DNA from 2 places in the Agromyces sp. Leaf222 genome. Region 2 is predicted to be linked to the other one. Evidence: predicted binding sites of a transcription regulator. Region 2 holds the regulator's gene; the other holds the start of a gene.
What was found. The regulator HrcA, encoded in region 2, represses chaperone genes, less so after heat shock. The targets are predictions, from matches to a motif close to TTNGCACTCGNNNNNNNCGAGTGCNAA.
Positions count from the first base shown of each region.

Region 1: groL (chaperonin GroEL) is a predicted target of HrcA. The motif match lies at 13,310-13,336, and genes of this name have one in related genera.

Region 1 covers NZ_LMKQ01000001.1:1,400,636-1,415,605, forward strand. Annotated here, with positions in the region: gene ASE68_RS06080 (CarD family transcriptional regulator) at 109-591, shown strand; gene ispD (2-C-methyl-D-erythritol 4-phosphate cytidylyltransferase) at 682-1,950, shown strand; gene cysS (cysteine--tRNA ligase) at 1,998-3,407, shown strand; gene rlmB (23S rRNA (guanosine(2251)-2'-O)-methyltransferase RlmB) at 3,404-4,435, shown strand; gene ASE68_RS06100 (DUF4032 domain-containing protein) at 4,511-5,830, opposite strand; gene ASE68_RS06105 (ABC transporter ATP-binding protein) at 5,997-7,097, opposite strand; gene ASE68_RS06110 (thioredoxin domain-containing protein) at 7,396-8,325, shown strand; tRNA gene ASE68_RS06115 (tRNA-Thr) at 8,413-8,485, shown strand; gene ASE68_RS06120 (DMT family transporter) at 8,628-9,602, shown strand; gene ASE68_RS06125 (nitroreductase family protein) at 9,643-10,215, opposite strand; gene msrB (peptide-methionine (R)-S-oxide reductase MsrB) at 10,218-10,619, opposite strand; gene ASE68_RS06135 (DUF3263 domain-containing protein) at 10,769-11,065, shown strand; gene ASE68_RS06140 (LytR C-terminal domain-containing protein) at 11,094-11,636, shown strand; gene ASE68_RS06145 (cold-shock protein) at 11,836-12,036, shown strand; gene ASE68_RS06150 (DUF3048 domain-containing protein) at 12,192-13,247, shown strand; gene groL (chaperonin GroEL) at 13,378-14,970, shown strand, end outside.
Region 2 covers NZ_LMKQ01000001.1:2,505,425-2,520,394, forward strand. Annotated here, with positions in the region: gene dnaJ (molecular chaperone DnaJ) at 1-703, opposite strand, end outside; gene hrcA (heat-inducible transcriptional repressor HrcA) at 750-1,772, opposite strand; gene ASE68_RS11150 (DUF4870 domain-containing protein) at 1,963-2,424, shown strand; gene ASE68_RS11155 (DUF4870 domain-containing protein) at 2,545-2,925, shown strand; gene hemW (radical SAM family heme chaperone HemW) at 2,932-4,158, opposite strand; gene ASE68_RS11165 (DUF1990 family protein) at 4,161-4,811, opposite strand; gene lepA (translation elongation factor 4) at 4,823-6,676, opposite strand; gene ASE68_RS11175 (sensor histidine kinase) at 6,758-8,002, shown strand; gene ASE68_RS11180 (response regulator transcription factor) at 7,999-8,661, shown strand; gene rpsT (30S ribosomal protein S20) at 8,833-9,093, shown strand; gene holA (DNA polymerase III subunit delta) at 9,214-10,257, opposite strand; gene ASE68_RS11195 (ComEC/Rec2 family competence protein) at 10,281-12,734, opposite strand; gene ASE68_RS11200 (ComEA family DNA-binding protein) at 12,735-13,454, opposite strand; gene leuS (leucine--tRNA ligase) at 13,570-14,970, opposite strand, start outside.

The sequences.
Region 1 (14,970 bases), 1.1 Mb from region 2:
CGAATCCGAGTGTAGCGCAACGGCGGAACGGAGCCTGCGAGCGAGCGGCGGAACCTTAGCACGAACGCGAATGTGATATCCTGAAAGTTGCCGGAAGGACATATATTCATGCTTTTTGAGGTTGGCGAAACCGTCGTATACCCGCATCACGGCGCCGCAACAATCACCGAGGTGAAGAAGCGCATCATCAAGGGTGAGGAGAAGCTCTACCTCAAGCTGAACGTCACGCAGGGTGATCTCGTCATCGAGGTGCCCGCAGAGAACGTCGACCTGGTCGGCGTTCGAGACGTCATCGGCAAGGAGGGCCTCGACAAGGTCTTCGAGGTGCTTCGCGCACCGTTCACCGAAGAGCCCACGAACTGGTCTCGTCGCTACAAGGCGAACCTCGAGAAACTCGCCTCCGGCGATGTGATCAAGGTCTCCGAAGTGGTGCGCGACCTGTGGCGGCGCGATCAGGACCGCGGCCTGTCCGCGGGAGAGAAGCGCATGCTCGCCAAGGCGCGGCAGATTCTCATCTCCGAGCTCGCGCTCGCGGAGAAGACCGACGAGGAGGCCGCTTCGACGGTCCTCGACGAGGTCCTCGCCTCCTAGCGACTCGCGACATCGCGCCTCTTCGGGGGCGCGATGTCGTTGTGCGCCCGCATGCCCTCGCGCCGTCCCGATGCTGGATAGGCTCGAGCCATGAGTTCGTCGACGGTCGCCGTCATCCTGGTCGCCGCGGGCAGCGGCACGCGCCTCGGTCGCACCGAGCCCAAGGCCCTCGTGCCATTGGGTGATTCCACGATCCTCGGCGTGGCGCTCGATGCCGTCCTCGGCATGCGCGAGACGCCGCACGTGGTGGTCGTCGCGCCGAGCGATCGGGTCGCCGAGGTGCGCGATCGATACGCGCGGGCCGCGGCCGCGGCATCCGCCCCGCTCGATGTCGTGCCGGGCGCCGACTCGCGCCAGGGCTCGGTCGAGGCAGGCCTCGCGGTGCTGCCGCGCATCGTCGACACCGTGCTCGTGCACGACGCGGCCCGTCCCCTGACCCCGTCGCTCGTGTTCGACGAGGTGGCCGCCGCGGTCCGTTCGCGCGGACACGGCATCGTGCCCGGGCTCCCGGTGGTCGACACCATCAAGCGCATCGCCGGGGGGCACATCGTCGAGACGGTCGACCGCTCGACGCTCGCGGCCGTGCAGACGCCGCAGGGGTTCCCGCGTGAAGACCTCGACGCCGCGTTCGCGGCCGCCGACCCGACCTACGAGTACACCGACGACGCCGCGATCGCGGCCGCGGCCGGACTCACGGTCGACCTCGTGCCGGGCGACGCGCGCGCGTTCAAGATCACGGTGCCCGAAGACCTCCGTCGCGCCGAGCAGCAGCTTCGCGATGAGCGCGAACCCGCCCAGGTTCCCGATCCGACTCGGCCTTCCGAAGCGGCCGAGGTTCTGGAGTCCGTCCCGGAACCCGAGCCCGTCGGGGTGCCCGGCCCCGCCGCCCTCCGCATCGGCACCGGCGTCGACGTGCACGCGTTCGACGACGACCCGGCGACCCCGCTCTGGCTCGCGGGCCTCGAATGGCCGGGGGAGCGCGGGCTCTCAGGCCACTCCGACGGCGACGCCGCCGTGCATGCGATCTGCGACGCACTGCTCGCGGCCGCCGGCCTCGGCGACGTCGGAGCCGTCTTCGGCACGGCCGATCCCCGATTCGCCGCCGCGCACGGCGAGGTGTTCCTCGCAGAGACGCGTCGGCTCGTCGAGGCCTCGGGGTTCCGCATCGTGAACGCGACCGTGCAGATCGTCGGCAACCGTCCGAAGCTGGCACCCCGCCGCGGCGAGGCCGAGGCGCTGCTGTCCGCACTGCTCGGAGCGCCGGTGTCGGTGGCGGCGACGACGACCGACGGGCTCGGCTTCACCGGCCGCGGCGAGGGCGTCTCGGCCATCGCGACTGCACTGCTCACGACGGCCTGATCGGGGCGCCGATCGGGCGCTCAGCCGCGCGCCGGTAGGCTTGCCGGGTGACCGTGCGACTCTACGATTCGAAGGCCCAGGCCCTGCGTGACTTCGTGCCCCTGCAAGAGGGACACGTCGGCATGTACGTCTGCGGTCCGACGGTGCAGTCGAGCCCGCACATCGGGCACCTGCGCAGCGCCCTCGTCTACGACATCCTGCGCCGGTGGTTCTCGTACCGCGGCTACGACGTGGCCTTCGTGCGCAACGTGACCGACATCGACGACAAGATCCTCGACGCCGCCACCGGCGAGCAGTGGTGGGCGCTGGCCTACCGCATCGAACTCGAGTTCCAGGCCGCCTACGCCTCGCTCGGCATCCTGCCCCCGACCTACGAACCGCGTGCGACCGCGAGCGTGCAGCAGATGCAGCAGTTGATCGCCCGGCTCATCGAGCGCGGCCACGCCTACGCGGCTCCCGATGCCTCGGGCGACGTGTACTTCGACACCGCGAGCTGGCCGGCCTACGGCGAGCTCACGCGCCAGGCGCGCGACAACATGGAGGCCGCCGCCGACGCCGACCCGCGCGGCAAGCGCGACCCCCGCGACTTCGCCCTCTGGAAGGGCCGCAAGGCCGACGAACCCGAGTCCGCCTCGTGGGCGTCGCCGTGGGGCGAAGGCCGTCCGGGGTGGCACATCGAGTGCTCCGCCATGGCGACCCGCTACCTCGGCACCGAGTTCGACATCCACGGCGGCGGGCTCGACCTGCGATTCCCGCACCACGAGAACGAGCTCGCCCAGTCGACGGCGGCCGGTGACGCGTACGCCCGCTACTGGGTGCACAACGGCCTCGTGAACACCGGCGGGCAGAAGATGTCCAAGTCGCTCGGCAACTCGGTGTTCGCCGCCGAGCTGCTCGAGCTCGCCTCGCCGCTCGCCGTGCGCTACCTGCTCGGCGCCGCGCACTACCGCTCGACGCTCGACTACGCGCCCACCTCGCTCACCGAGGCCGAGGCCGCGGTCGACCGCATCCGCACGTTCCTCGAGCGCGTCGAACGCCGCCTCGTGGGCACCCGCTACGAGGGCGTGGGCGCGCCCGTCATCCCCGACGCGTTCGCCGCGGCCATGGACGACGACCTCGGCGTGCCGCAGGCGATCGCCGTGCTGCACGACACCGTCCGCGCCGGCAACCAGGCGCTCGACGCCGACGAACTCCACGACGCCGCGGCGCTGCACGGGCAGGTCGCCGCCATGGCGGGCGTGCTCGGCATCGACCCCCGCGACGCCAGGTGGAGCCCGGATGCCGCGCCCGCGGCATCCGCCCTCGACACCCTCGTGACCAGACTCATCGAGGATCGCCAGGCGGCACGTGCAGCAAAGGACTTCGCTGCCGCAGACCGCATCCGCGACGAACTCTCGTCGGCGGGCATCACCATCGAAGACAGCCAGACCGGCACACATTGGAGCTTGGAATCATGAAGGGCAGCAGCAAGCCGCGCGCCGGAGCCGTGCGCAAGGGCAAGAGCAAGCAGGTCGGATCCGGAGGCCAGGGGCGCCAGGCGCTCGAGGGCAAGGGGCCGACGCCGAAGGCCGAAGACCGCGCCTGGCACCCCGCCGGCAAGCGCAAGGCCGCACAGGACCGCTACTCCGCATCCGGCGGCAAGGGCAAGCCGGGCGCGAAGGTCGCCGGACAGGGCGCAGGTCGCCCGGGTGCACCCCGTGGCGCCTCCGGCGCATCCCGCCGCTCGAAGTCGGGCGACGAGTCCGAGATCGTGACCGGCCGCAACTCGGTGGTCGAGGCGCTCCGCACTCGCATCCCCGCGACGACGCTCTACGTCGCCGCACGCATCGAGATGGACGACCGCGTGAAGGAGGCGATGAAGATCGCCACCAACCGCGGGCTCCCGATCCTCGAGGTCATGCGCCCCGAGCTCGATCGCCTCGCCGGCGAGGGCGGCGTGCACCAGGGCCTCGCGCTCAAGGTGCCCCCGTACGAGTACGCCCACCCCATCGAGCTGCTCGACGAGGTCATCGCACGCGACGAGACCCCCCTGTTCGTCGCGCTCGACGGCATCACCGACGCGCGCAACCTCGGTGCCATCATCCGCTCGACCGCCGCATTCGGCGGGCACGGCGTGATCGTGCCGCAGCGTCGCTCGGTCGGCGTGAACGCCGGCGCCTGGAAGACCTCGGCCGGCGCCGCCGCGCGCATTCCCGTCGCCATGGCGCCGAACCTCACCCAGACGCTGAAGGCGCTGAAGGAGCGCGGCGTCTTCGTGCTCGGACTCGACGGCGACGGCGACGTGTCGCTGCCCGGCCTGTCGTGGGCCGAACGGCCGATCGTGGTCGTGGTCGGCAGTGAGGGCAAGGGCCTGTCCCGCCTCGTCGCCGAGACCTGCGACGCGATCGTCTCGATCCCGATCAGCGCGGCGACCGAGTCGCTGAACGCCGGCATCGCGGCATCCGTCACGCTCTACGAGATCTCGAAGCTCCGCGCCGAGAAGTAGCGAGTCGCAGCCGGCTCTCGCCGGACGACAAGAAGAAGGGGGCCTCCACATCGGAGGCCCCCTTCTTCGTCGCGATCAGACCTTCAGGCGCCAGTCGTGGTCGTCGTCGGGGTCGACGACGGCGATGGCCGAGGTGTCGAGGGGCACGACGTCGATCGAGGTCGTGATGGTGCCGGTCGTCGGCCCGATCACGGTCGCCTCGTCGCGGCGGTGGCGCAGCACGCTGTTGATGTACGACGCCACTGCCTCGGCGAGCGGGATGTCGTGGCCGACCTGCTGTGCGAGGTACCACCGGTGCTCGAGCAGTTGGTGGAAGACCTCGGCGGGCTCGAGCTTGCCGCGCAGGTCGGTCGGGATCGCCCGCACGACGGGCTCGAACACGCGGACGAGCCATTCGTGGGCCACCATCTCCTCATCGATGTCGCCCTTGCCGTAGGTGACGCTGTACGAGTCGAGGTCGTTGAGGAGCCGCCGCGCCTGGTTCTCGCCGGCGTCGAGGCCGGTCAGGCGCAGGAGGCGTCGCTGGTGGTGCCCGGCGTCGACGACCTTCGGCTGGATGCGCACGGTCGTGCCCTGGGCGTCGGTGCGGATCGCGAGCTCCTCGATGTCGAACCCGAGCTTGTTCAGTCGGCTCACGCGCTCGTTGATGCGCCAGCGCTCGGCCGAGGAGAACGACTCGGAGCCCGTGAGCTCGGTCCAGAGGCTGCGATAGGCGTCGACGATGCCGTTCGAGATGCGCACGGGGTCGAGCTCGTCGGCGACGCGCCCGCCGGCCTCGAGGTCGAGCAGTTCGCCGGCGATGTTCACGCGTGCGATCTCGAGGTCGTTCTCGCGCTGGCCGTTCGACAGGCCGCCTTCGTAGAGCTTGCCGGTCTCGGCGTCGACGAGGTAGGCGGCGAACGCCCCGGCGTCACGCCGGAACAGCGTGTTCGACAGCGAGACGTCGCCCCAGAAGAAGCCGATGATGTGCAGGCGCACGAGCAGCAGCGCGAGGGCGTCGACGAGCCGGGTCGCGGTGTCGGGGCGCAGCGTCTGCGAGAACAGTGCTCGGTACGGCAACGAGAACCGCAGGTGCCGGGTGACGAGCACGGGCTTCAGCGGCTCGCCGTCGGCGTCGGTGCGGTTCGTGATCACCGCGACCGGCTCGACGCACGGGATCTCGAGCCGCTGCAGCGTGCGCAGCATCTCGTATTCGCCGCGGGCCATGTCTGCGGTGGTCTCCTTGATGGCGACGACATGCCCCGCGAGGTGCGCGAAGCGCACGAGGTGGCGCGAGATGCCCTTGGGCAGCGCCGCGATGTTCTCGTTCGGCCAGGACTCGAGCGGCAGGTGCCATGGCAGGTCGAGCAGTGCCGGGTCGGTCGTGGCCGACGTGATCGAAAGTGAACCGCTCATCGTGGTTCAGCGTAGCCGGGGGAGCGGCCGACCGCAGAACCCTGGTCGGCTCCGGCGGTCCGGCACCGGCCCCGGGGCGAGCGGATGCCGTGGCGACCGGCCTCGGGAAACGCCGATGCCGGCCGGGCTGGAAGCCCGACCGGCATCGATCGTTCGTGCGGGGTCGTCAGCTGACGACGGCCTTGTTGCTGAGGCGCAGGCCCGACTCGGTGTCGAACAGGTGCACGTGGTTCGGCGTGGCCGTGAGGTACACGCGGTCGCCGGCGCTCGGGTGGATGCGGCCGTCGACGCGGGCGACGATGTCGGTGCGCTTGCCCTCGACCGTGGAGTGGCCGTAGAGGTAGCCGTCGGCGCCGAGCTCCTCGACGAGGTCGACGTCGACCGCGAGGCCCTCGCCCTCGTGGGGGGAGACGGTGATGTCCTCGGGGCGCACGCCGATGGTCGCGGTCTTCGCCGAGGCCTCGGCGAGCACGTCGCGGTCGACCGGCACGGTGGCGGTGCCGAAGAGCACGCCGCCCTCGACGAGGTCCGCGTGGAACAGGTTCATCGCGGGCGAGCCGATGAAGCCGGCGACGAACACGTTCTGCGGCTTCTCGTAGAGGTCGCGGGGGGTGCCGACCTGCTGCAGCAGGCCGTCCTTCAGCACGGCGATGCGGTCGCCCATGGTGAGCGCCTCGGTCTGGTCGTGCGTGACGTAGACCGTGGTGACGCCGAGGCGGCGCTGGAGCGACGCGATCTGGGTGCGCGTCTGCACGCGGAGCTTGGCGTCGAGGTTCGACAGCGGCTCGTCCATGAGGAAGACCTGGGGCTGGCGCACGATCGCGCGGCCCATGGCGACGCGCTGACGCTGGCCACCCGAGAGGGCCTTCGGCTTGCGGCTCAGGTAGGGCTCGAGGTCGAGGAGCTTGGCCGCCTCGAGCACGCGAGCGGCGCGCTCGTCCTTGCCGACGCCGGCGATCTTGAGCGCGAAGCCCATGTTCTCGGCCACGGTCATGTGCGGGTAGAGCGCGTAGTTCTGGAAGACCATCGCGATGTCGCGGTCCTTCGGCGGCACGTCGGTGACGTTGCGGTCGCCGATGAAGATGTTGCCGTCATTGACCTCTTCGAGACCGGCGAGCATGCGGAGCGACGTGGACTTGCCGCAACCCGAGGGGCCGACGAGCACGAGGAACTCGCCGTCTGCGACATCGAGGTCGAGCTGGTCGACGGCCGGACGGGTGCCGCCGGGGTAGAGGCGGGTGGCCTTGTCGAACGTGACTGACGCCATGGTGTTCTTCTCCTTCACCGGCAGGTACGTGCCGGACGATCCGTAGTGATGGACTGCGTCATCGTCGACGCTCCCTCAGTATTGCATGCGCGAGGCCGCCGTCCGATTCGACGCCGGCCGGCGGCATCCGTGTACCGCGGCGGCTGCGAGCGCGCCCGGAGCGGGCTGAACGCCCACCGAACGGGGGCCGAACGCCGGCCGAGGGTGCTCGTGTGGCTGATTCCCAGCCACCGTTCCTACTATCGTGGGTGCGTTCGCAGTACGCGCGCGCCCACACAGCGACCCGGAGTGACCATCGATGACCAACGTCGGATCCAATGAGCCTCGTGCCTCCCGCAACGAACGTCGGGAGGCGGCACGAGAGAAGGCGCGTGTCCTTCGCGAGGAGCAGAAGAAGCGCGACAAGCGCAACAAGGTCCTGATTCAGGGCGGCGTCATCGTCGCCGTGCTGCTCGTGGCCGCCCTCGTGGGCTGGCTGATCTTCAACAGCATCAAGCCGGCGGGCCCCGGGCCGGCGAACATGGCGAGCGACGGCATCCTCCTCGTCGCAGGCGACGATGGCGCGATCACCGCGGTCGAGACGCCGGCCATCGAGGCGGGCGGCGAGCCGACGGCGACCGTTCCCGACGACAGCGGCACGGTCGCGAACATCGTGACGTACATCGACTACCTGTGCCCGTACTGCGGCCAGTTCGAGACGACGAACTCCGAGGCGATGCGAACCATGGTCGAGTCGGGGGCGGCGACCCTCGAGGTCCACCCGATCGCGATCCTGACGAACAAGTCGGCCGGTACGCAGTACTCGCTCCGTGCAGCGAACGCGGCCGCCTGCGTCGCCGACCTCTCGCCCGAGGCGTTCTTCGACTACAACGAGCTGCTCTTCCAGAACCAGCCAGAAGAGGGCACGGTCGGTCTCGCCAACGCCGACCTGAAGAAGCTCGCGACCGATGCCGGCGCCGCATCCTCCGTCGGGGCGTGCATCGACGACGTGCGCTTCAAGGCATGGGTGCAGGATGCCACGACGCGGGCGCTCACCGGCCCGATCCCGAACTCCGACCTCGCCTCCGTGACCGGCACGCCGACCGTGCTCGTGAACGGCCAGCAGTACAGCGGCTCGCTCAGCGACGCGCAGGAGTTCCAGTCGTTCGTCGTGCAGGCCACGAGCGCGACCTTCAACGATGCCGAGTCGACCCCGACTCCGACGCCCACTCCGACTCCGGCCCAGTGAGCCGGTCCGCGCGGCGGAACCCATCACGGGTTCCGCCGCGCGGTCGGTGTGCCGGTCGTCGATAAGATGGCCCCCGAGGTTCGCCTCGCCGGCTTGGCGCAATTGGTAGCGCACCGCTCTTGTAAAGCGGGGGTTGCGGGTTCGAGTCCCGCAGCCGGCACTTGACTGAAGACGCCTCGACTCCCGATGCCGCTCCGTCCTCGGATGCTGCTTCGCCGTCGGAGTCCTCGACCTCGCGCGATTCCGGACCCCCGGAGCACGCGGACCCCGAGCATCGTCACGCCCACGTCGAGCATCCGGGAATGCCCGCGTGGGTCGCGATCGCCCTTGCCGCCATCGGCGGCGCCCTCACGGCCGTGCAGTCGAGGGTCAACGGGCAACTCGCGGCGTCGATCGGCGACGCCTACACCGCCGCGGCGATCTCGTTCGGCAGCGGACTGCTGATCCTCCTCGTCGCGCTCGCGATCTGGAAGCCCGGGCGCGCGGGCTTCGCCAACGTCGGGTCCGAGCTCAGGGCCGGCCGCGTGAGCTGGTGGATGCTGCTCGGCGGCGTCGCCGGCGCCTGGTTCGTGGCGACCCAGGGCTTGTCGGCCGGAGTCATCGGCGTCGCGCTCTTCACGGTGTCGATCGTGGCCGGGCAGACCGTCGGGGGAGTCGTGTTCGACCTGATCGGCCTCGGCCCGGCCGGTCGACGCCCGCTGACCGCGACGCGGGCGATCGGGGCGCTGCTCGCCCTGGGCGCCGTGACCTGGACCCTGTCGTCGGAGATCGGCGGTGCGGCACCGGTGCTGCTCGTGCTGCTGCCGTTCACCGCGGGCTTCGGGGCGGCGTGGCAGCAGGCCGTCAACGGCCGAATCCGCGTCGCGGCCTCGAGCGCGCTGACCTCCACCTTCGTGAACTTCGCGGTGGGCACGGCGGTGCTCGTCACCGTCATGGTCGTGCACTCGTCACTCGTCGGCTGGCCGACCTCGCTGCCCGGCGAGGCGTGGCTCTATACGGGCGGCATGATCGGCTGCGTCTTCATCGCCGTGCAGGCCGTGGTCGTGCGTGTGATCGGCGTGCTCGTGCTCGCCCTCGCGGGCGTCGTAGGCCAGTTGACGGCCGCACTCGCGCTCGACGTGCTGGTGCCGGTCGGAGGCCAGGCCGTCGACCTCGCCACCATCGGCGGTGCGGCGCTCGCCCTCGTCGCCGTCGTCATCGCGAGCACGCGATTCAGGCGAAGCCGTCATTCGGTTCGGCCCGACGGCGCCCCGGCATCCGACGGCGAAGAGCGCTGAGGGCTGCGCCGGAGTACGCGGCCTGAGCCGGAGCTCCGCGTCAGTCGCGCGATCGCAGGGTGCTGAACTGTGCCGTCGCATCGCTCGGCCTGCGCCGCTCGGCACGCCACCCGGAGGGCCTGCCTCCGACGTAGAGCCATCCGAGGAGCGCCTCGTGGTCGCCGAGCTCGTGCGCGGTCGCGACCGCCGGATGCCGCGTGTGCGGCCCCGTGCGCCACATCACGCCCCAGCCGGCCTCGTCGAGCAGCAGGCTGAGCAGGTGCGCGACCCCGGCGGCCGTGGCATCCTGCTCCCATTCGGGAACCTTCGAATGACCGGGCGTGCGCACCGCGACGACCGCGAGGAGCAGCGGCGCGCGCAACGGCTTCGCGGCCAGCTTCGCCGCACCTCGCGGGTCCGACGCGTCGAGCCCCGACGCCTCGGCGAGAGCGGCCCCGAGCCGGGCACGCGCATCGCCCCGCAGCGCGATGACCCGCCAGGGGCGCAGCGCTGCATGATCGGCGACGCGACCGGCTGCCGCGAGCAACTCGAGGAGCTCGGCGTCGTCGGGTGCGGCATCCGTCACCTTCGAGACCGAGCGGCGGGCCCGAGCCGCGTCGAGCACCGGGCGCACGTTCAGGATTCGGGCGTGAAGTCGAGCGCGATCGAGTTCATGCAGTACCGGTCGCCGGTGGGCGTGCCGAAGCCGTCGGGGAACACGTGGCCGAGGTGCGAGCCGCAGTTCGCGCAGCGCACCTCGGTGCGCACCATGCCGAGCGAAGTGTCTTCGATGAGCTGCACGGCCTCGGGCCGCACCGACTCGTAGAAGCTCGGCCAGCCGCATCCGGAGTCGAACTTCGTGCCGCTCTTGAACAGCTCGGAGCCGCACGCGGCGCATGCGTAGACGCCGGCGCGCTCCTCGTCGAGCAGTTCTCCGGTCCACGGACGTTCGGTCGCCGCCTCGCGCAGCACCTGGAACTGCTCGTCACCGAGCTGCTCGCGCCATTCGTCGTCGGACTTCTCGACCTGATACGCCATGGGGTTCCCTTTCAGAACTGCGGATGCCTCCATCGTCTCAGGTCTGCAGTGGCGGCGCGCACACACGCCGCCGATGCTCGGCACCCTCACGGCGAGGCATCCCTAGGATGTCACCCGAAGGCGACGCCGTCGCCCGCGGGAGGTGCACGATGAGCGTCGAACAGACCGCGCGCGACGACCACACCGCGCAGCTCGACGATCTGGCCCTGCGCGTGCTCGCCTTCGAGGCGCACGCCTGGCAGCAGCCCGGCGTGAAGGCCGCTGGCATCCGCGATGAGTTCGACATGTCGGCCGCCCGCTACTATCGGATCCTCGGAGAGCTGATCGACTCGCCGGCGGCGCTCCGGCACGACCCCATGCTGGTCAAGCGCCTCCAGCGACTGCGTGACGCACGGGCGGCGACCCGCGCGCGACGCTCGCTCTCGAACGGCCGCACGCTCGACTGAGCAGGCCCCGACACCGACGACTGGACCCATGGCGCAAACCCCCCCTCGAGATCGATTCGACACCATCCCGCACGGAATCGAGCGTGTCGGAGCCCACCGGGCGCCGCAGCGCCGCGGAGCGCGCTGGATCGCGTTCGGGTGGGCGGCCCTCGCCACGATCGTGCTCACCGGACTCGGCATCACGTGGGTCGTCGTGGCGAACGATCGCCTCGACTTCTCGGAGGCGACCCCGACGGCCCCGGCCACGCCGGTGGTGACCGCGGAGCCGACGATCGCTCCCGATGTGCCGGTGACGGTACTCAACGGCACCGACACGGCCGGCCTCGCCGCGACCGCGGCCGATGCCCTCACCGCCGCCGGCATCCCGGTCGGCGCGACCGCGAACGCGAGCGAGAACACCATCACGGATTCGGTCGTCTACTACGCGACGGCCGACCTCGAGGGCGCTGCGCGAGGCGTCGCCCAGGCGGTCCCAGGGGCCGACGTGCGCCTCGACGCGAAGTTCGGCGAGATCGGCACGCCCCTCGTGCTCGTCGTCGGCTCGACGTACGCCGAGAGCGTCGCAGGCTGAGATCCAGCGAATCGTTGCCATTCCGCGACATTTCGTTGCGTTTCACCCCTTCTCTTCGGCGCGTCCCCGTCATTAGTATCTGGAATTGGTCGCTCGAACCCGTGTGAACGCCCGGTACCACCACTGGTCCAGCACGAAGGGGGGCCCGGTACAGGCGACTGCACGTGCTGATCGACACACAGCTACATGGGAGCAACGCATGGCGAACGGAACCGTCAAGTGGTTCAACGCTGAAAAGGGCTACGGATTCATCACCGCTGACGGAGGTCAGGACGTCTTCGTCCACTACTCCGCCATCGACATGACCGGGTACAAGGTCCTCGAAGAGGGCCAAGCGGTCGTGTTCGAGGTCGGCACCGGTTCGAAGGGCCCGCAGGCCGAGGCAGTCCGCCCCGCCTGACAGACGCGTCGACGATGCGCCGCCGATCCCGCACCGGCGGCGCATCGTCATCCGCGCCGCCGAGCGTCTCCCGAGGGCGGCCGTCCGAGGTCGAGCGGCATGTCGATGCGGCGCGTCGCCCGCACTCGCCGGGGCCGTGGTGGTTGGCTGTGCGCATGGCGAGGCGGCGCGGATCTGCCGGGAGGTGGCAGGCGCACCTCGTGCTGCTCGCGGCATCCGCCCTGCTGCTCGCCGCGTGCAGCGCCGAAGGCCCGCAACCCGTCGCGACGCCGACGCCCACGGCACCAGCACGCGCGGTCGGTGAATCCGGCGTCCCGGCCGCCGTCGCGTTCGCGCCGCTGCGAGGCACCCGTGCCGATTGGGCCGCGATGCAGCATCCGTCGCTCGCCGCGAAGATCGACAACCATGAGGAGGCGCGCCCGCAGATCGGGCTCAACCGCGCCGACATCGTGTTCGAGGAGTTCGTCGAGGGCGGGCTCACGCGCTACCTGGCGGTGTGGCACTCCGACATCCCGGCGCAGATCGGGCCCGTGCGCTCGATCCGGCCGATGGACCCCGACATCGCGACCCCGTTCGGCGGCATCATCGCGTACTCCGGCGGGCAGGAGCAGTTCGTCGAGATGATGCAGGCGACCCCGCTCGTCAACGTGGTCTTCGACTTCGACGACACCGGGCTCTTCACCCGCGCCGACGAACGCCCGGGCCCGCACGACGTGATCCTCGATGCGACCGAGGTGCTCGCGCGCAACGCCGAGCTGCCTCCGCCCGCGGTGCAGTTCGCCTACGGCGGCACCGACCCGCTCTCCGCGCCCGCCTTCGCGGCGAAACCGACGTCCGGCATCTCGCAGGTCTTCTCCGACGAACGGTATCCGTCGTGGTCATGGGATGCCGCGGCATCCGTCTGGCTCAGGTCGCAGGAGGGCGCACCCGACTTCGACGACACCGGCGCGCAGGTGCAGGCCGTGAACGTGGTGACCCTCCGCGTGGACATCGACTGGCGCTATGGCGAGGTGCCGAAGACCGTGCTCGTCGGTAGGGGGGAGGCGTGGGTGTCGGTCGGCGGACGAACGGCGCACGGCACGTGGAGCAAGAGTGCGCAGGCGGCCCCGATCGTGCTCACGTCCGACGGCGGCGACCCGCTCCTGCTGGCTCCGGGCAACACCTGGATCGAGCTCGTGCCGACGACCGGATCGGTGTCGTTCGCACCCTGAGTGAACCGTGTGCGCCATCGGGCGCTCGCTTGCACTCATGGCAGTCGAGTGCCAGAATCGTCTTAGCACTCATTCGAATCGAGTGCTAACGAGAATCTTTGAGACGTCCGAGAAGGGACGAGAAACACACATGGCAAAGATCATTGCTTTCAACGAGGAGGCCCGCCGCGGTCTCGAGCGTGGCCTCAACACGCTCGCCGACGCGGTCAAGGTGACCCTCGGCCCGCGCGGTCGCAACGTCGTGCTCGAGAAGAAGTGGGGCGCTCCCACCATCACGAACGACGGCGTGTCGATCGCCAAGGAGATCGAGCTCGACGACCCGTACGAGAAGATCGGCGCCGAGCTCGTCAAGGAGGTCGCCAAGAAGACCGACGACGTCGCCGGTGACGGCACCACGACCTCGGTCGTGCTCGCCCAGGCGCTCGTGCGCGAGGGCCTCCGCAACGTCGCCGCAGGCGCCGACCCCATCTCGCTGAAGCGCGGCATCGAGAAGGCCGTCGCCGCAGTGACCGCCGAGCTCGTCGCCAACGCCAAGGAGGTCGAGACCAAGGAGGAGATCGCCGCCACCGCGTCCATCTCCGCCGGCGACCTCGAGATCGGCGCGCTGATCGCCGAGGCCATCGACAAGGTGGGCAAGGAAGGCGTCGTCACCGTCGAGGAGTCGAACACGTTCGGCACCGAGCTCGAGCTCACCGAGGGCATGCGCTTCGACAAGGGCTACCTGTCGGCGTACTTCGTCACCGACCCCGAGCGCCAGGAAGCGGTCTTCGAAGACCCGTACATCCTGATCGTCAACGGCAAGGTCTCGAACATCAAGGACCTCCTGCCGATCGTCGACAAGGTCATCCAGACCGGCAAGCAGCTCCTCATCATCGCCGAGGACGTCGACGGCGAAGCGCTCGCGACCCTGATCGTGAACAAGATCCGCGGCATCTTCAAGTCGGTCGCCGTCAAGGCCCCCGGCTTCGGCGACCGTCGCAAGGCGCAGCTCCAGGACATCGCGATCCTCACCGGCGGCCAGGTCATCTCCGAGGAGGTCGGCCTCAAGCTCGAGAACGTCACCCTCGACCTGCTCGGCCAGGCCCGCAAGGTCATCATCACCAAGGACGAGACGACCATCGTCGAGGGTGCCGGTGACGAAGAGGGCATCGCCGGTCGCGTCGCGCAGATCCGCGCCGAGATCGAGAACACCGACTCCGACTACGACCGCGAGAAGCTCCAGGAGCGCCTCGCGAAGCTCGCCGGCGGCGTCGCCGTCATCAAGGCGGGCGCGGCCACCGAGGTCGAGCTCAAGGAGCGCAAGCACCGCATCGAAGACGCCGTCCGCAACGCGAAGGCAGCCGTCGAAGAGGGCATCGTCGCCGGTGGTGGCGTCGCCCTCATCCAGGCGGGCAAGACCGCCTTCGAGAAGCTCGAGCTCACGGGCGACGAGGCGACCGGCGCGAACATCGTGCGCGTCGCGATCGACGCTCCGCTCAAGCAGATCGCCCTCAACGCCGGCCTCGAGCCGGGCGTCGTGGTCGACCGCGTGCGCAACCTCCCGGTCGGCCAGGGCCTCAACGCCGCGACCGGCGAGTACGTCGACATGCTGGCCGCCGGCATCAACGACCCGGTGAAGGTCACCCGCTCGGCACTGCTCAACGCAGCGTCGATCGCCGGCCTGTTCCTCACCACCGAGGCCGTCGTCGCCGACAAGCCCGAGAAGAACCCGGCTCCGGTCGGC
Region 2 (14,970 bases):
GGCCGCCGGCCGGGCCCGACTCGCCCGACCCGGGCATCTGCAGCCGCACGCCCGTGTCGACGCCGGCGGGGATGTCGACGGGAACCGTGCGGCGCGCGCGCACCCGGCCCTGGCCCTGGCACGTGACGCACGGCGTCGCGATGACGGTGCCGTACCCGCGGCAGGTGCCGCACGGGCTCGACGTCATGACGTTGCCGAGCAGCGAGCGGACGGCCCGCTGGATCGAGCCCGAGCCGCCGCAGATGTCGCACGTGACGGGCGAGGTGCCCGGCTGGCAGCACGACCCGTTGCAGGTCTGGCACACCACCGCGGTGTCGACCTCGATGTCGCGATGGGTGCCGAAGATGACCTCGTCGAGTCCGACCTCGACGCGGATCAGCGCGTCCTGACCGCGCTCGCGGCGTGAACGGGGGCCCCTGGTCTGCTGCGCGCCACCGAAGAACGTCTCGAAGATGTCGCCGAAGCCGCCGAAGCCCTGCGCCCCGCCGCCGAACCCGCCCTGATCGCCGAGGTCGTACTGCTGGCGCTGCTTGGCGTCGGAGAGCACGTCGTAGGCGTGCGTCACGGACTTGAAGCGCTCGGATGCCTCGGCGCCGGGATTGACGTCGGGGTGCAACTCGCGCGCGAGGCGGCGGTAGGCCTTCTTGATCTCGTCGGGGGTGGCGTCGCGTGAGACGCCGAGGACCTCGTAGTGGTCTGCCACGGAGGGCGTGTCCTTTCGATTGCGGATGCCGGTGGGGGCCGGCTGCTCAGTTCTCGCCGAGCGTGCGGGAGAGGTATCGGGCGACCGCGCGGACGGCCGCCATGCTGTGCGAGTAGTCCATGCGGGTCGGGCCGACGACGCCGAGCCGGGAGATGTCGCGACCCGGGATCTCGAAGGCGCTCGAGAGCACCGAGGTCTCGCCGAGGCCGAACGACGCGTTCTCGCGGCCGATGCGCACGGCGACGGCGTGCTCGTCTGCGGCCATCTCGCCGAAGAGACGGAGCAGCACGACCTGCTCCTCGATGGCCTCGATGACGCCGAGGATCGAGCCCGCGAAGTCCTGCTCGGTTCGCACGAGGTTCGCGGCGCCCGCCACGACCAGGCGATCCTGGCGCTGCGCGCGGGCCTGCTCGGCGAGCGTTGCCGCGAGGGCCTGCAGCACGCGCGCATCGGTCGGCGCGACGTCGGCGAACTCGCCGGACAGCGACTCCGCGGCATCCGCCATGGCCCGATTGCCGGCGAGCTCGTTCAACCGCGAACGGTACGACGCGAGCGTGGCCTCGTCGACCGCGGCCGGGAGCTCGGCGACGCGCTGCTCGACCTGACCGGAGTCGGTGATGAGGATGCACAGCACGCGGTCGGGCGCGAGCGAGACGAGCTCGACGTGCCGGACACGGGCGCTGCCGAAGCTCGGGTACTGCACGACCGCGAGCTGCTTGGTCAGCTGCGCGACGAGGCGAACCGTGCGCGCGAGGAGCTCGTCGAGGTCGCTCGACTCGCCGAGGAACGTCTCGATGGCGAGCCGCTGCGCCCGGGTCATGGGACGGACGTCGGTGAGTTGGTCGACGAAGACCCGATAGCCCTTGTCGGTCGGGATGCGGCCCGACGACGTGTGCGGGGCCGCGATGAGCTCCTCCTCTTCGAGGAGGGCCATGTCGTTGCGGATCGTCGCGGCCGAGACGCCGAACGAATGCCGCTCGACGATGGCCTTCGAGCCCACGGGTTCGCGGGAGGCGACGTAGTCCTGCACGATCGCCCTGAGGACGGCGAGGCTGCGTTCGGAGACCATGTCCCTCGCTTTCTCGGCGGTGTTGGCACTCAGCAGACGTGAGTGCCAATCATACCGCTCAACTCAGGGTAATCCCCATTGCCGACGCTCGTGCCCGACGCTACCGTGGGCATGTTCCGCGACACACCAAGACGCGACCCCCCACCCCTCGCGGCAGCGGAACAGTCCTCGACGCCTGAAAGGCACGAACATGTCAGATCCCAACGCAGGCCCGTCCGATCCGAACGTGCCGCCCACGCCCCCGCAGCAGCCGGCAGCCCCCCAGCCCGCAGCCCAGCCCGCCGCGGCGCAGCCCGGCGCGCCGCTCTCGCGCGAGCAGGACGTGCAGTGGGGCTCGTTCGCCCACCTCGGCGGCATCCTCGGATTCCTGCCGTCGCTCATCATCTGGCTCGTCTTCAAGGACCGCGGCCAGTTCACCGACACCGAGGCGAAGGAAGCGCTCAACTTCCAGATCACCCTGGTCTTCGCCCAGATCGCGATCTTCATCCTGACCTCGATCATCACGGTCGTCACGTTCGGCCTCGGCAGCGTGCTCGGCCTGCTCTCGTGGGCCGTCTGGATCGTCGGGGTCGTCTTCTCGATCATCGCGTTCCTCCAGGCGAAGGACGGCCGCAACTACCGCTACCCGTTCGCCATCCGACTCATCAAGTAGTCGCGGCACGCACATCGCCCGCCGTGGGAGCGTCACACTCCCGCGGCGGGCGTTGCTGTGCCAGCATGAAGGCGTCCGCAGTCACCGCGCCGGTTCGGCGCATCCGAACAGGAGAAGACGATGTCCGATCTGCCCCCTCCCCCTCCGCCGCAGAACCCCTACGAGCAGAGCCCGCAGCTCAGCCCGAACGACGAGAAGCTCTGGGCCACGCTCGTGCACATCGGCGGCATCTTCTTCGGCTTCATCCCGGCGCTGATCGGCTACCTGGTCCTCAAGGACAAGGGCCCGTTCGTGCGCGCGCACACCGCGACGGCGCTGAACTTCCAGATCACGATGACGATCGCCGCGATCGTCAGCAGCATCCTCTGGCTCGTGGTCATCGGCATCTTCCTCTCGATCGCCGTGGCCGTCATCGTCGTCGTGTTCAGCATCATCGCCGCCGTCAAGGCCAACCAGGGCGAGGCGTACTCGTACCCGCTCACGATCAAGTTCGTGAGCTGATCGGGCTCAGTCCTCGAGCAGGCGCCGCACCACGGCGTCGGCGAGCAGCCGTCCTCGCCTGGTGAGCGTCAGCCCACCGGCCAGGGCGGCTTTCGCGTCCACGAGCTCGTCGGCGATCAGGCCCGCGACCGCGTGACGACCGCCCGCGTGCAACGACGCGATGTCGATGCCCTCGCGGATGCGCGTGAGCAGCAGCACGCGCTCGGTCTCGCGCGTCGGCGCGTCGAGCACCTCGCGCCCGACCGCGGGCGAGTGCCCGGCGGCGAGCCGCTCGGCGTACGCGGCCGGATGCTTCGCGTTCCACCATCGCACCCCGCCGACGTGGCTGTGGGCTCCCGGCCCGACACCCCACCAGTCGTCGCCTCGCCAGTAGCCGAGGTTGTGCCGGGATCGGTGCGCGGCATCGGTCGCCCAATTGCTGACCTCGTACCACTCGAAGCCGGCCTCGGCGAAGGCGGTGTCGGCCAGCTCGTACATATCGGCTTCGAGGTCGTCGGATGGCTCGGCGAGCTCGCCGCGGCGGATCTGCCTCGCCAGCTTCGTGCCGTCCTCGACGATGAGGGCGTAGGCGCTCACGTGGTCGGGTCGCTCGGCGACGACCGCGTCGACGCTCCGGCGCCAGTCGTCGAGCGACTCCCCCGGCGTGCCGTAGATCAGGTCGAGGCTCACGTCGAGTCCGGCCTCTCGCGCCCAGCGCACGACGAGCGGCACCCGCGCCGGGTCGTGTGTGCGGTCGAGCGCGGCGAGCACGTGCGGAACCGCCGACTGCATGCCGAACGAGACGCGCGTGAACCCGCCCTCGGCGAGCCGGAGCAGGTCTTCGGGGCCGACCGAGTCGGGGTTCGCCTCGGTGGTCACCTCGACGCCCGGCGCGAAGCCGAACTCGTCGCGGACCGCCGCGAGCATGCGCACGAGGTCGTCGGCGGGCAGCAGCGTCGGCGTCCCGCCCCCGAAGAAGACCGTCTCGGCCTCACGCGGCACGACCTCGGATGTCGCGAGCACGCGCCGCGACATCCGGATCTCCTCGATGGCCTGGTCGGCGTAGTCGACCTGGCGGGCGCCGCGGAGTTCGCTGGCCGTGTACGTGTTGAAGTCGCAGTAGCCGCAGCGCACCCGGCAGAACGGCACGTGCACGTAGACGCCGAACGCCCGGTCGCGCGCCCCGACGGCCGCCGTCGCCGGAAGGACGCCGTCGAGCGGTGCCGGCTCGCCGAGCGGCAGCGCGGAACCCACGCCTACACGCCGCCGGCGGGATGCAGTGCGCGCAGCTGCTGCCTGGTCAGTTCGCGCCGACGACGGCGGACGAACGGCGCGAGGACGCGCTTGACGCCTCCGGCCGTCGCACGGAAGGAGCGGATCGTGAGCCACACCGTGTCGTCGTCGCGGCGCTCGAGCACGAACGACTCCTCGCCGCTCTCGAGACCCTCGGCCGTGGTGCCGAACGCGTACCCGACCCGGCCTGGCTCGTCGATGACGTAGACGACGAGCACGGGGGTCTGCTGCGGGCGGAAGCGGCCGCGACGCACCAGCGTGGCCTGCATGCCGGAGGCGATGTACGCGGTGCCGTCTTCGCCGAAGCGATCCTCGGTGCGCGGACCGGGCTGCTCGGCGAGCGGCGCACCCTCGACGTCGTAGACGATGCCGGGGTACTGGGCGCCGGTGCCGGCGGAGACCTCCGTCACCTCGTAGCCCGCGCCGCGCTGGATGCCCCAGGTCATGAGGGCCTCGGCCGCGCGGTCGAAGCGATCGGCACCGCTGCCGAGGCGCACGGTGTCTTCAGCGGGGCGGTATCCGGCGGGCGGGTACCGCATGAGGTCTGGCTCGAGCGTTGCACCGATCGAGCCGTACGTGACGGACTGGTCGGTGAACGTGCTGCGTCGGGTCATCGGCGGGCCTGCTACTTCGCGTCCTTCTTCTCGACATCGCCGCTCAGGGCGGCGATGAACGCCTCCTGCGGGACCTCGACCCGGCCGACCATCTTCATGCGCTTCTTGCCCTCCTTCTGCTTCTCGAGGAGCTTGCGCTTGCGGCTGATGTCACCGCCGTAGCACTTGGCGAGCACGTCTTTTCGCATCGCGCGGATCGACTCGCGCGCGATGATGCGAGCGCCGATCGCAGCCTGGATGGGCACCTCGAACTGCTGGCGAGGGATGAGCTTGCGCAGGCGTCCCGTCATGAGCACGCCGTAGGCGTAGGCCTTGTCGCGGTGCACGATCGCGCTGAATGCGTCGACCTGTTCACCCTGCAGCAGGATGTCGACCTTCACGAGGTCGGCGGCCTGATCGCCGATGGGCTCGTAGTCGAGCGACGCGTAGCCGGCCGTCTTCGACTTCAGCTGGTCGAAGAAGTCGAACACGATCTCGCCGAGCGGGATGTTGTAGCGGATCTCGACCCGGTCTTCGCCGAGGTAGTCCATGCCGAGCAGCGAGCCGCGTCGCGACTGGCAGAGCTCCATGATCGTGCCCACGTAGTCCTTGGGCGCGAGGATCGCGGCCTTCACCATCGGCTCGCGCACCTCGGAGATCTTCGCCCCCGTGGGGAACTCGCTCGGGTTCGTGACCGTCACGGTCTTCTTGTCTTCGGTCGTCACCTCGTAGACCACCGAAGGGGCGGTCGCGATGATGTCGAGGTCGAACTCGCGCTGCAGGCGCTCGGTGATGATCTCGAGGTGCAGCAGGCCGAGGAAGCCGGCGCGGAACCCGAAGCCCAGCGCGACCGACGTCTCGGGCTCGTAGACGAGTGCAGCGTCGGAGAGCTTCAGCTTGTCGAGCGCCTCGCGCAGCTCGGGGTAGTCGCTGCCGTCGATCGGGTAGAGGCCCGAGTAGACCATCGGCAGCGGCTCGGTGTAGCCGGGGAGCGCTTCGGTCGCGGGCTTGACCGCGGTGGTGACGGTGTCGCCCACCTTCGACTGACGTACGTCCTTCACGCCGGTGATGAGGTAGCCCACCTCGCCGATGCCGAGGCCCTTCGTGGGCGTCGGCTCTGGCGCGCTCACGCCGATCTCGAGGATCTCGTGAGTGGCCCTCGTCGACATCATCTGGATGCGCTCGCGCGGGTTCAGATGCCCGTCGATCATGCGCACATAGGTGACCACGCCGCGGTAGCTGTCGTAGACGGAGTCGAAGATCATCGCGCGCGGCGGTGCCTCGGCATTGCCGACCGGGGCCGGGATGCGCTCGACGACCCGGTCGAGCAGGTCTTCGACGCCGAGGCCCGTCTTGCCCGAGACGCGCAGCACGTCGGCGGGGTCGCCGCCGATGAGCTCGGCGAGCTCGCGGGCGTACTTGTCGGGATCGGCAGCCGGCAGGTCGATCTTGTTCAGCACCGGGATGATCTCGAGGTCGTTCTCGAGCGCCAGGTAGAGGTTCGCGAGCGTCTGCGCCTCGATGCCCTGCGCGGCGTCGACCAGGAGGATCGCGCCCTCGCAGGCGGCGAGCGAACGCGACACCTCGTAGCTGAAGTCGACGTGGCCGGGGGTGTCGATCATGTTCAGGGCGTACGCGGTGTCGCCGACCTGCCATGGCATGCGCACAGCCTGGCTCTTGATCGTGATGCCGCGCTCGCGCTCGATGTCCATGCGGTCGAGGTACTGAGCGCGCATATCGCGGTCGCTCACCACCCCCGTGATGCCGAGCATGCGGTCGGCGAGCGTCGACTTGCCATGGTCGATGTGCGCGATGATGCAGAAGTTGCGGATCAGCGCGGGATCGGTGGCGGCAGGCACCGGCGGGGTTACGGCTCTCGGAGACATCCTGTCGATTCTCCCACGAGTTGGGTTCGCACTTTCGACGGATGCCGCCCGCAGGCGCCCGCGACTACGCTGACACGCACCATGACCGCGCCCGCAGCCCCCGCTCCACTGCCCTTCATCGACTTCGGGAGGGTCTCGCCGTCGGCCCTCAGGCCCGTGTTCGTCACGCTCCGTTTCGGCCTGCACGTGCTGGTCGTCGGGCTCGCGCTGTTCGTCATGATCCGCGCGCTGCTCGCCGACGACGCGAACGAGGGGGCCATCACGGTCCTGACCGTCGCGTTCCTGGCCTGCTACGCCGCCGGCATCGCGGCCTCGAGCCGCAACCTCCCGCAGTGGGCGCGCGTGCTCTGGCTCACGGCCCTCCTCGCGCTCTGGGCCGGCATGTCGGCGATGACCCCGGATGCCGCGTTCCTCGCGTTCCCACTCTTCTTCCTCGAATTGCACGTGCTGGCCGCTCCCATCGCGGTGCCGCTCGTGATCGTCACGTTCGGCCTCTCGGTGTGGGGCACGGCGAGCCACCTCGGATTCGAGGTGGGCACGATCCTCGGCCCGCTCATCAGCGCGGGCGTCGCGATCGTCATCGGCCTCGGATACCGGGCGATGGCGCAGGAGACGAAGGACCGCCAGGCGCTCATCCTCGACCTCATCGCCACCCGCGAGGAGCTCTCGACGGCCAGCCGCGAGGCCGGAACGCTGGCCGAGCGCGAGCGCATCGCCCGCGAGATCCACGACACCGTGGCGCAGGGGCTCTCGAGCATCCAGATGCTCCTGCACGCCGCCGAACGCGACATCGCCGACGAGCGCACACTCGACAAGCTGAGACTCGCCCGTGAAACGGCCTCCGAGAACCTCGCGGAGACCCGACGCTTCATTCGCGAGCTCAGTCCGCCCTCGCTCGACGAGCAGACGCTGCCCGCCGCGCTCCGACGCCTCGCGGCCGCCGTCGACGAGCAGGCAGCCCAGGCTGGCGCCGCGACCCGCGTCTCGTACTCGACGAGCGGCGATCCCGTGACGCTGCCGATGTCGACCGACGCGACGCTGCTGCGCATCGCGCAGGGCGCGCTCGCGAACGTCTTGCGCCATGCTCGCGCCACGCGCGCCGAACTCACCCTCAGCTACCTCGGCGACGAGGTCGCGCTCGACATCGTCGACGACGGCATCGGCTTCGACCCGACCGCGGTGGCCGCCGATCCCGGTGCCGAACTGCGCTACGGCCTGCGGGCCATGCGCGAGCGCGCCGAACGCGAAGGCGGCTCGATCGAGGTCGAGTCGCACCCTGGCGATGGCACGGCCGTCGCCGTGCGGATCCCCGTGGTGACGGCGTGAGCGGTCCCGTGGACCCGTCCGCCGACGCGGACGGCGAGGCCATTCGACTCCTCATCGCCGACGACCACCCGGTCGTCCGCGCCGGCGTCCGCGCCATGCTCGAGGCCGAGGCCGACCTCGTGGTCGTCGCCGACGTCGCCGGTGCGGATGCCGCGGTCCGCCGTGCCGCCGACGGCGACGTCGACGTCGTGCTCATGGACCTGCAGTTCCCGTCGGACATGCAGGGCGCGGAGGCGACCCGGCACATCCGATCGAAGGACCACGCGCCCCGTGTGCTCGTGCTCACCAACTACGACACCGATGCCGACATCCTGAGCGCGATCGAGGCGGGCGCGAGCGGCTACCTCCTCAAGGACGCGCCGCCGGCCGAGCTCGTCGCGGCGATCCGCGCGGCGGCGACGGGCGAACCGGCGTTCGCCCCCGGCGTCTCGTCCCGCCTCGACGCGAACGACGGCCTCGAGCGGCTGACCGGCCGGGAGGCCGAGGTGCTCGGCCTCGTGGCGAGCGGGTACACGAACCGGGATATCGGGCGCGCGCTGTTCCTCAGCGAGGCGACCGTCAAGTCGCACCTCGTGCACATCTTCGCCAAGCTCGAGGTCGGCTCTCGCACCGCGGCGGTCGCCCGGGCCCGCGACCTCGGCATCATCCGCTCGAGCTGAACGGCCTCCGTCCTGCGTCCCGACCCCGGCGCATTGGTGCCGCGAGCGTGATGCTGGTATCGTTGCCTGTTGGCTTGCGTGTGGGTCCCACCCCGCACGATTCGCCGCGCGAGGCCCCTCTACCTTCGCTCGGCACATCCGGTACCCGCACAAGAACGAAAGACGAACCACGTGGCAAACATCAAGTCGCAGATCAAGCGCATCAAGACGAACCTGAAGGCTCAGGAGCGCAACAAGGCGGTCAAGAGCCAGGTCAAGAGCGCCGTCCGCGCCGCTCGCGAGGCCATCGCTACGGGTGACAAGGACAAGGCCATCGCCGCCGTCCGCGTCGCCGGTCGCAAGCTCGACAAGGCCGCCAGCAAGGGCGTCATCCACAAGAACCAGGCCGCGAACCGCAAGTCGGCCATCGCGAAGCAGGTCGCCGCGCTGTAAAGCACGTCGCCTGATCGAACGCCCCGCACGAGTCGTGCGGGGCGTTCGTCGTTTCACGGGCGCTGGGCCCGGTGTGCGCCGTGGGGTGTGCGCAGAAAGGTCACGACCGTGCGAGGGGGACTACGCGAGGTCGCGGCCGCGCGAGGCGATGACCCCGACGAGCCGCTCGAGGGCGAACACGGGATCGCGCTCGGCTCCCTTGACCGCGGCATCGGTTCGGGCGAGCTGCACGATGGCCTGCTGGAGACCTTCGTCGGTCCACCCGGCGAGGTCGCGCCGTGCGCGGTCGACCTGCCACGGCGCGAGTCCGAGCGACGAGGCGACCCCTGCCCCGCCGCCGCGCACACCGGACACCTTGGCCATGGTGCGGATCTTCATCGCGAAGGCGGCGACCATCGGCACGGGGTCGGCGCCGCTGTCGAGCGCATGCCTGAGCGCGACGAGCGCCTCGCCGTGGCGGCCGGCGATCGCGGAATCGGCGACCTCGAAGGCGTTGGTCTCGACGCGACCGCCGTAGTACTTCGCGACCACGGCCTCGGTGATGTCTCCGGGGGCGTCGGCGAGCAGTTGCCGGCACGCGGCGTCGAGTTCGGCGAGGTCGTCGCTGAAGGCCGCCACGAGTGCGCGCAACGCCCGCGGAGCGATCGAGCGGCCCGCTGCGCGGATCTCGGTCTGCACGAAGTCCTGCTTGTCGGACTCGCGCTTCAGCTCGGCGCACACGATCTCGATGGCCTCGCCGTCGCCGGATCGGATCGCGTCGAGCATCTTCTTGCCGCGGACGCCGCCGCGATGGCGCACGACGACCGTCGTCGACTCGGTCGGCTGGCCCACGAAGTCGACCATGTCGAGGATGAGGTCGTCGGTCGCCTTCTCGGCGCCGTCGATGCGGATCAGCCGCGCCTCGCCGAAGAGCGATGGGCTCGCGAGCGTCAGGAGTTCGCCGCGCTGGTAGCCGTCGCCGGCGATCTCGCTGACCTCGAGATCGGGGTCTTCGGCCCGCAACCGCTCGCGCAGGAGGCTCGAGGCCCGCTCGGCGAGCACGTCTTCTGGACCCGAGATGAGCACGATCGGCGCCGGTCGCACCTGGTTGTAGGTGAGCTGCGGAATCGCCGCCGCCTTCGCCCGCGTGCTGCCACGCGCCGCCCCACCGGATCGAGCCGCCACGGCACCTCCCTTTCGCGTCAAGTCTACGGGCGTGGTGCGACATCCCCGGCGGTGCGCTCGGTCCAGAGGCCGAACCCGCCGCCGTCGTGCGCGGTGAGCAGCGAGGTGCCCGAGCGGTCGCTGCGCACCGGCACGGTGCCCACCCGGGCGAGCAGGTCGAGCAGCCCATCGGTCGGATGGCCGTACCCGTTGTCGGCGCCGACGCCGATGACGCCGACGGTCGCCGAGAGGGCCTCGTAGAGGCGTTCGCTCTGGTCGGCCGAGCCGTGGTGGGCGACCTTCACGAGGTCGACGGGCTCGATCGGCGCCGACGCGAGCAGTCGTGCCTGCGCCTGCTCGCCGAGGTCGCCGAGGAAGATCGCACGCCCGAGATCGCCCTCGAGTTCGAGCACGACGCTGGCGTCGTTGCCGGGCGCCGTGCCGGCGGGCGGCCAGAGCACGCTCCAGCGCGAGTCGCCCAGCACGCCCCGGCGACCCGCTTCGACTTCGACGGCATCCGCACCGGCCGCGAGGAGCGGGTCGAGCACGTTCGAGGAGCGCTCGTCGTCGAGTGGGCCGTGGATCACCGTCGTCACCATGCCGACGACCGCACCGCTGCCCGCGACGTGGTCGGCATCCCAATGGGTGAGCACGAGCAGGTCGATGCGCTCGATGCCCAGCAGGTCGAGGCACCGCCGGAGCGCCGAGGCATCGGGTCCGGTGTCGACGAGCGCGGTCGCCCCCTCTGAGCGCACCAGCACGGCGTCGCCCTGCCCGACGTCGCAGTCCGCGACATCCCACTCCCCCGGGTGTGCCGCCCGCGCGACGGCGGACGGGCCGAGCACGGCGCCGATCGGCACGGCGACGAGCAGCACCAGGAGCACGATCGCCGTGCGGCGCACCATGGGACCGCCGCGGCGATCGAGCAGCAGCCACACGCCGAACACCGTCGCGGCGAGCAGGATGCACGCGCCGCCGGCGTCGGGCAGCCACGGCAGCCGGCCGCCGGGAAGGCCGGCGGCGCCGTGCGCGACGAGGGCGATCCACGATGCGGGAACCCACGCGACCTGCAGGAAGGCGAATCCGACCGACGGCAGGAACGGCAGCAAAAGGCATCCGAGCATGCCCACGACGGTGCCGACCGGTGCCGCGGGTGCGGCGAGGAGGTTCGCCGGAATCCCGTAGACCGCGATCGCCGGGTCGAGCAGGATGAGCACCGGCTGGCACGCCAGTTGCGCCGCGACCGGCACCGCGAGCACCACGGCGAGCGGAGTCGGCATCACGTCGGCGAGGCGAAGGGCCAACGGCCCCGCCAGCAGGAGGAGGCCGGCGGTCGCGGCGGCGGACAACGCGAACCCGTAGTCGCGCGCGAGCCACGGATCCTGCACGAGGAGCACCACCACGGCGACCGACAATGCGGACGTTCCGCCAGCACGCCGCGACGACGCCACGCCGATGAGGATCACGACCGCCATCGCCGCGGCCCGGATGACGCTCGCCTGCGGCGTCACGAGCACGACGAAGCCGGCGAGGGCGACGAGGGCGACGACGACCCGGGTGCGCCGGCCGAGTCCGCACGCGGCGGCGAGACCGAACGCGGCCGCCGTCACGATCGCGCAGTTCGCGCCGGAGACCGCGGTGAGGTGCGTCAGCGAACTCGCCTTCATGGCGGCATCGAGGTCGGCGCCGACCGCCGAGGTGTCGCCGATCGCGAGGCCGGGCACGAGCGCGGCACCGTCGCCGTCGAGGTCGGCCGCGGCATCCGCGAACCCCCGGCGCAGCTCGGCGGCCCACGCGAGCCATGCCGGCGGCCCGGAGACGAGTTCGACGCGGTCGGGCGAGACGAGTCGGAACGCGCTGGCCTCGTCGGTGGACAGCTGCTGCGCGCGTGCGGAGAAGGCGAGGCGCGAACCCCATTCGACGTTCGTCGAGGCGCTCAGCCCGACCGTGACGGGCACGCCGGCCGCGAGGCTGCCGTCGACGCTCACGAGCACGCCGTCGACCCGGACCATCGGCTCGTCGGCGGCCCAGACCGCGGCGCGCATCGGACGTGGCGCCGTCGTCGCCTGCATGACGACGTCGATCGTGCGACGACCCTCCGCGGCGGCGGTCAGGGGCGACCGCTCGCGCTCCGCGAGTCCGGCTGCGGCGGCCGTCGCGGCCAGTGCCGCACCGGATGCCACGACGAGGAGCGTCGCCGCGACGGCGACCACGGCCCGAAGGCTCGGCGCCCGACGGCCGGAACGCGACGCGCTCGCAGCGAGCTCGACACCTGCGTCTCGGTGGCGGGCACCACCGAGGCAGGGCCGGTACCGGTGCCGGTGCCCGTGCCCGTGCCGCAGCGCCACGCATCCGAGCACCCCGACCGCGACGATCGCGAGGCCCCAGAGCGCCGCGGCCGTCATCCATGCGCTCACGCCGAGCCCCGGCGCACCGACCGCCGCCCACGCGGCGGCCCACGCCGCGCACGCGGGCAGCAGCATCCGCAGGTCGTGCACTCAGAGCGCCACGAGTTCGGCGAGCCCGGCGAACACGGCGTCGCCGATGCCCGTCACGTCGAGCAGCTGGTCGACGCTCGTGAACGGCCCGTTCGCCTCGCGGTAGTCGAGGATGCGCTGCGCGAGGGCGGGGCCGATGCGCGGCAGGGTGTCGAGCTCGGCGACGCCGGCCGTGTTCAGGTGCACGAGTCCATCGGATGCGCCGCCGCCACCGGCCGCCCCGCCGGGCCCGGGCCCGGCGACGGGCGCCTCGCCGATCGCGAACACGACGAGTTGCTCGCCGTCGACGACGGGTCTGGCGAGGTTCACGCCCGCGGGATCGGCATCGGCCGTGAACCCTCCGGCCGCGGCGACCGCATCGACCACGCGCGCGCCGTCGTCGAGCTCGACGAGACCGGGCCGGGTGACCGCGCCGAGCACGTGCACGAGCAGGGGCAGCGGTTCGCCGACCGCGCCGCCCGCCGAGTCGTCGCCGCTCGATGGATCCACCGCGTCGGTCGTACCGCCGCCCGCACCCGCTCCCGAGACCGATGAGCCGCCGATGACCTCCTGCGACCCGCCCCCGCCCGACGCGAACGAGATGACGGCGGCCGCGGCGACGGCCGCGACGAAGAGCACGACGGCGGCGCCCACGGCGATGCGGACGCGGGGCCCCGCGCGTCGCGCGGCGGGATCGAGCGCGTCGAGCGCATCACGGGCATCGAGCGGTTCGGCGGGCATGCCCGCACGCTATCGACGCCCGGGAACGGGAAACGGCCGACCGAACCGAAGCCCGGCCGGCCGATGCCGGTGATGCGCTGGGGAGGAGCGGTCGCCCCTCCCCGAAGCGAGGAACTCAGCCCTTGATGGCGATGTTCACGAGGCGGGGTGCGCGCACGATCACGTTCACGATCTCGCGGTCGCCGATGGTGCGGACGACCGCCGCCGACGCCCGTGCGAGGGCCTCGAGCTCGTCGCCCGAGATCTTCGGCGAGACCTCGATGCGGTCGCGCACCTTGCCGTTCACCTGCACGATCGCGGTGACCGACTCCTCGACGAGCAGCGCGGGGTCGGCCTTGCGCCACGGCACGAGGGCGACGGTCGGCTGGTAGCCGAGCCGCTCCCACATGTCTTCGGCGGTGTACGGCGCGAACAGGTCGAGGATCATCGCCGTGACCTCGGCCGACTCGCGAACGGCGGCGTCGCCCGCCCCGGCACCGGAGTCGATCGTCTTGCGCGTGGCGTTGACGAGCTCCATGAGCCGGGCCACCACGACGTTGAACTTGAACGCCTCGACGAGCCCGGGCGCGTCGGCCAGCAGTCGGTGCGTGATGCGCCGCAGCGCTACGTCTCCCGTCTTCCACTCGACGTCGGGGCTCGAGGTGACCTCGCCCGAGATACGCCACGCACGGGCGAGGAACTTCGCCGCACCGACCGGCGAGACATCCGCCCAGTCGATGTCGTCTTCGGGCGGGCCCGCGAACGCGAGCGTCACGCGGAGCGCGTCGGCGCCGTGCGCACCGAGCTCGCTCGCGAACTCGACCAGGTTGCCCTTCGACTTGCTCATCTTGGTGCCGTCCATGATGACCATGCCCTGGTTCAGCAGCGAGGTGAACGGCTCGGTGAAGCTCAGGTACCCCTCGTCGAAGAGCACCTTCGTGATGAAGCGCGAGTAGAGCAGGTGCAGGATCGCGTGCTCGACACCGCCGACGTACTGGTCGACGGGCGCCCACTTCTCGGCCTCGGCCGGATCGAACGCCATGCCCTCGTCGGTCGGGTTGAGGTAGCGCAGGTAGTACCAGGAGCTGTCGACGAACGTGTCCATGGTGTCGGAGTCGCGACGCGCGGCTCCCCCGCAGTTCGGGCACGAGACGTTGACCCACTCTTCGGCGGCGCCGAGCGGGCTCGAGCCCTTCGGCTTGAGGTCGAGGCCCGCGGCATCCGGAAGCCTGACCGGCAGGTCGCTGTCGGGAACGGGCACCTCGCCGCAGTCGGGGCAGTGGATGATCGGGATGGGCGTGCCCCAGTAGCGCTGGCGCGAGATGAGCCAGTCGCGGAGGCGGTAGTTCTTGGCCGCGCGGCCGAGACCGCGCTGCTCGAGCAGGTCGACGACCCGGCGGATCGCGTTCGACTTGGAGAGCCCGTCGAGCGGCCCGGAGTTGATGAGCCGGCCCTCGCCGGTCAGCGCCTCGCCCGTCTCGGCCGGGTTCAGCGGCGGCAGGTCGTCCGGCAGGTAGGGAACGCCGTTCTCATCGAG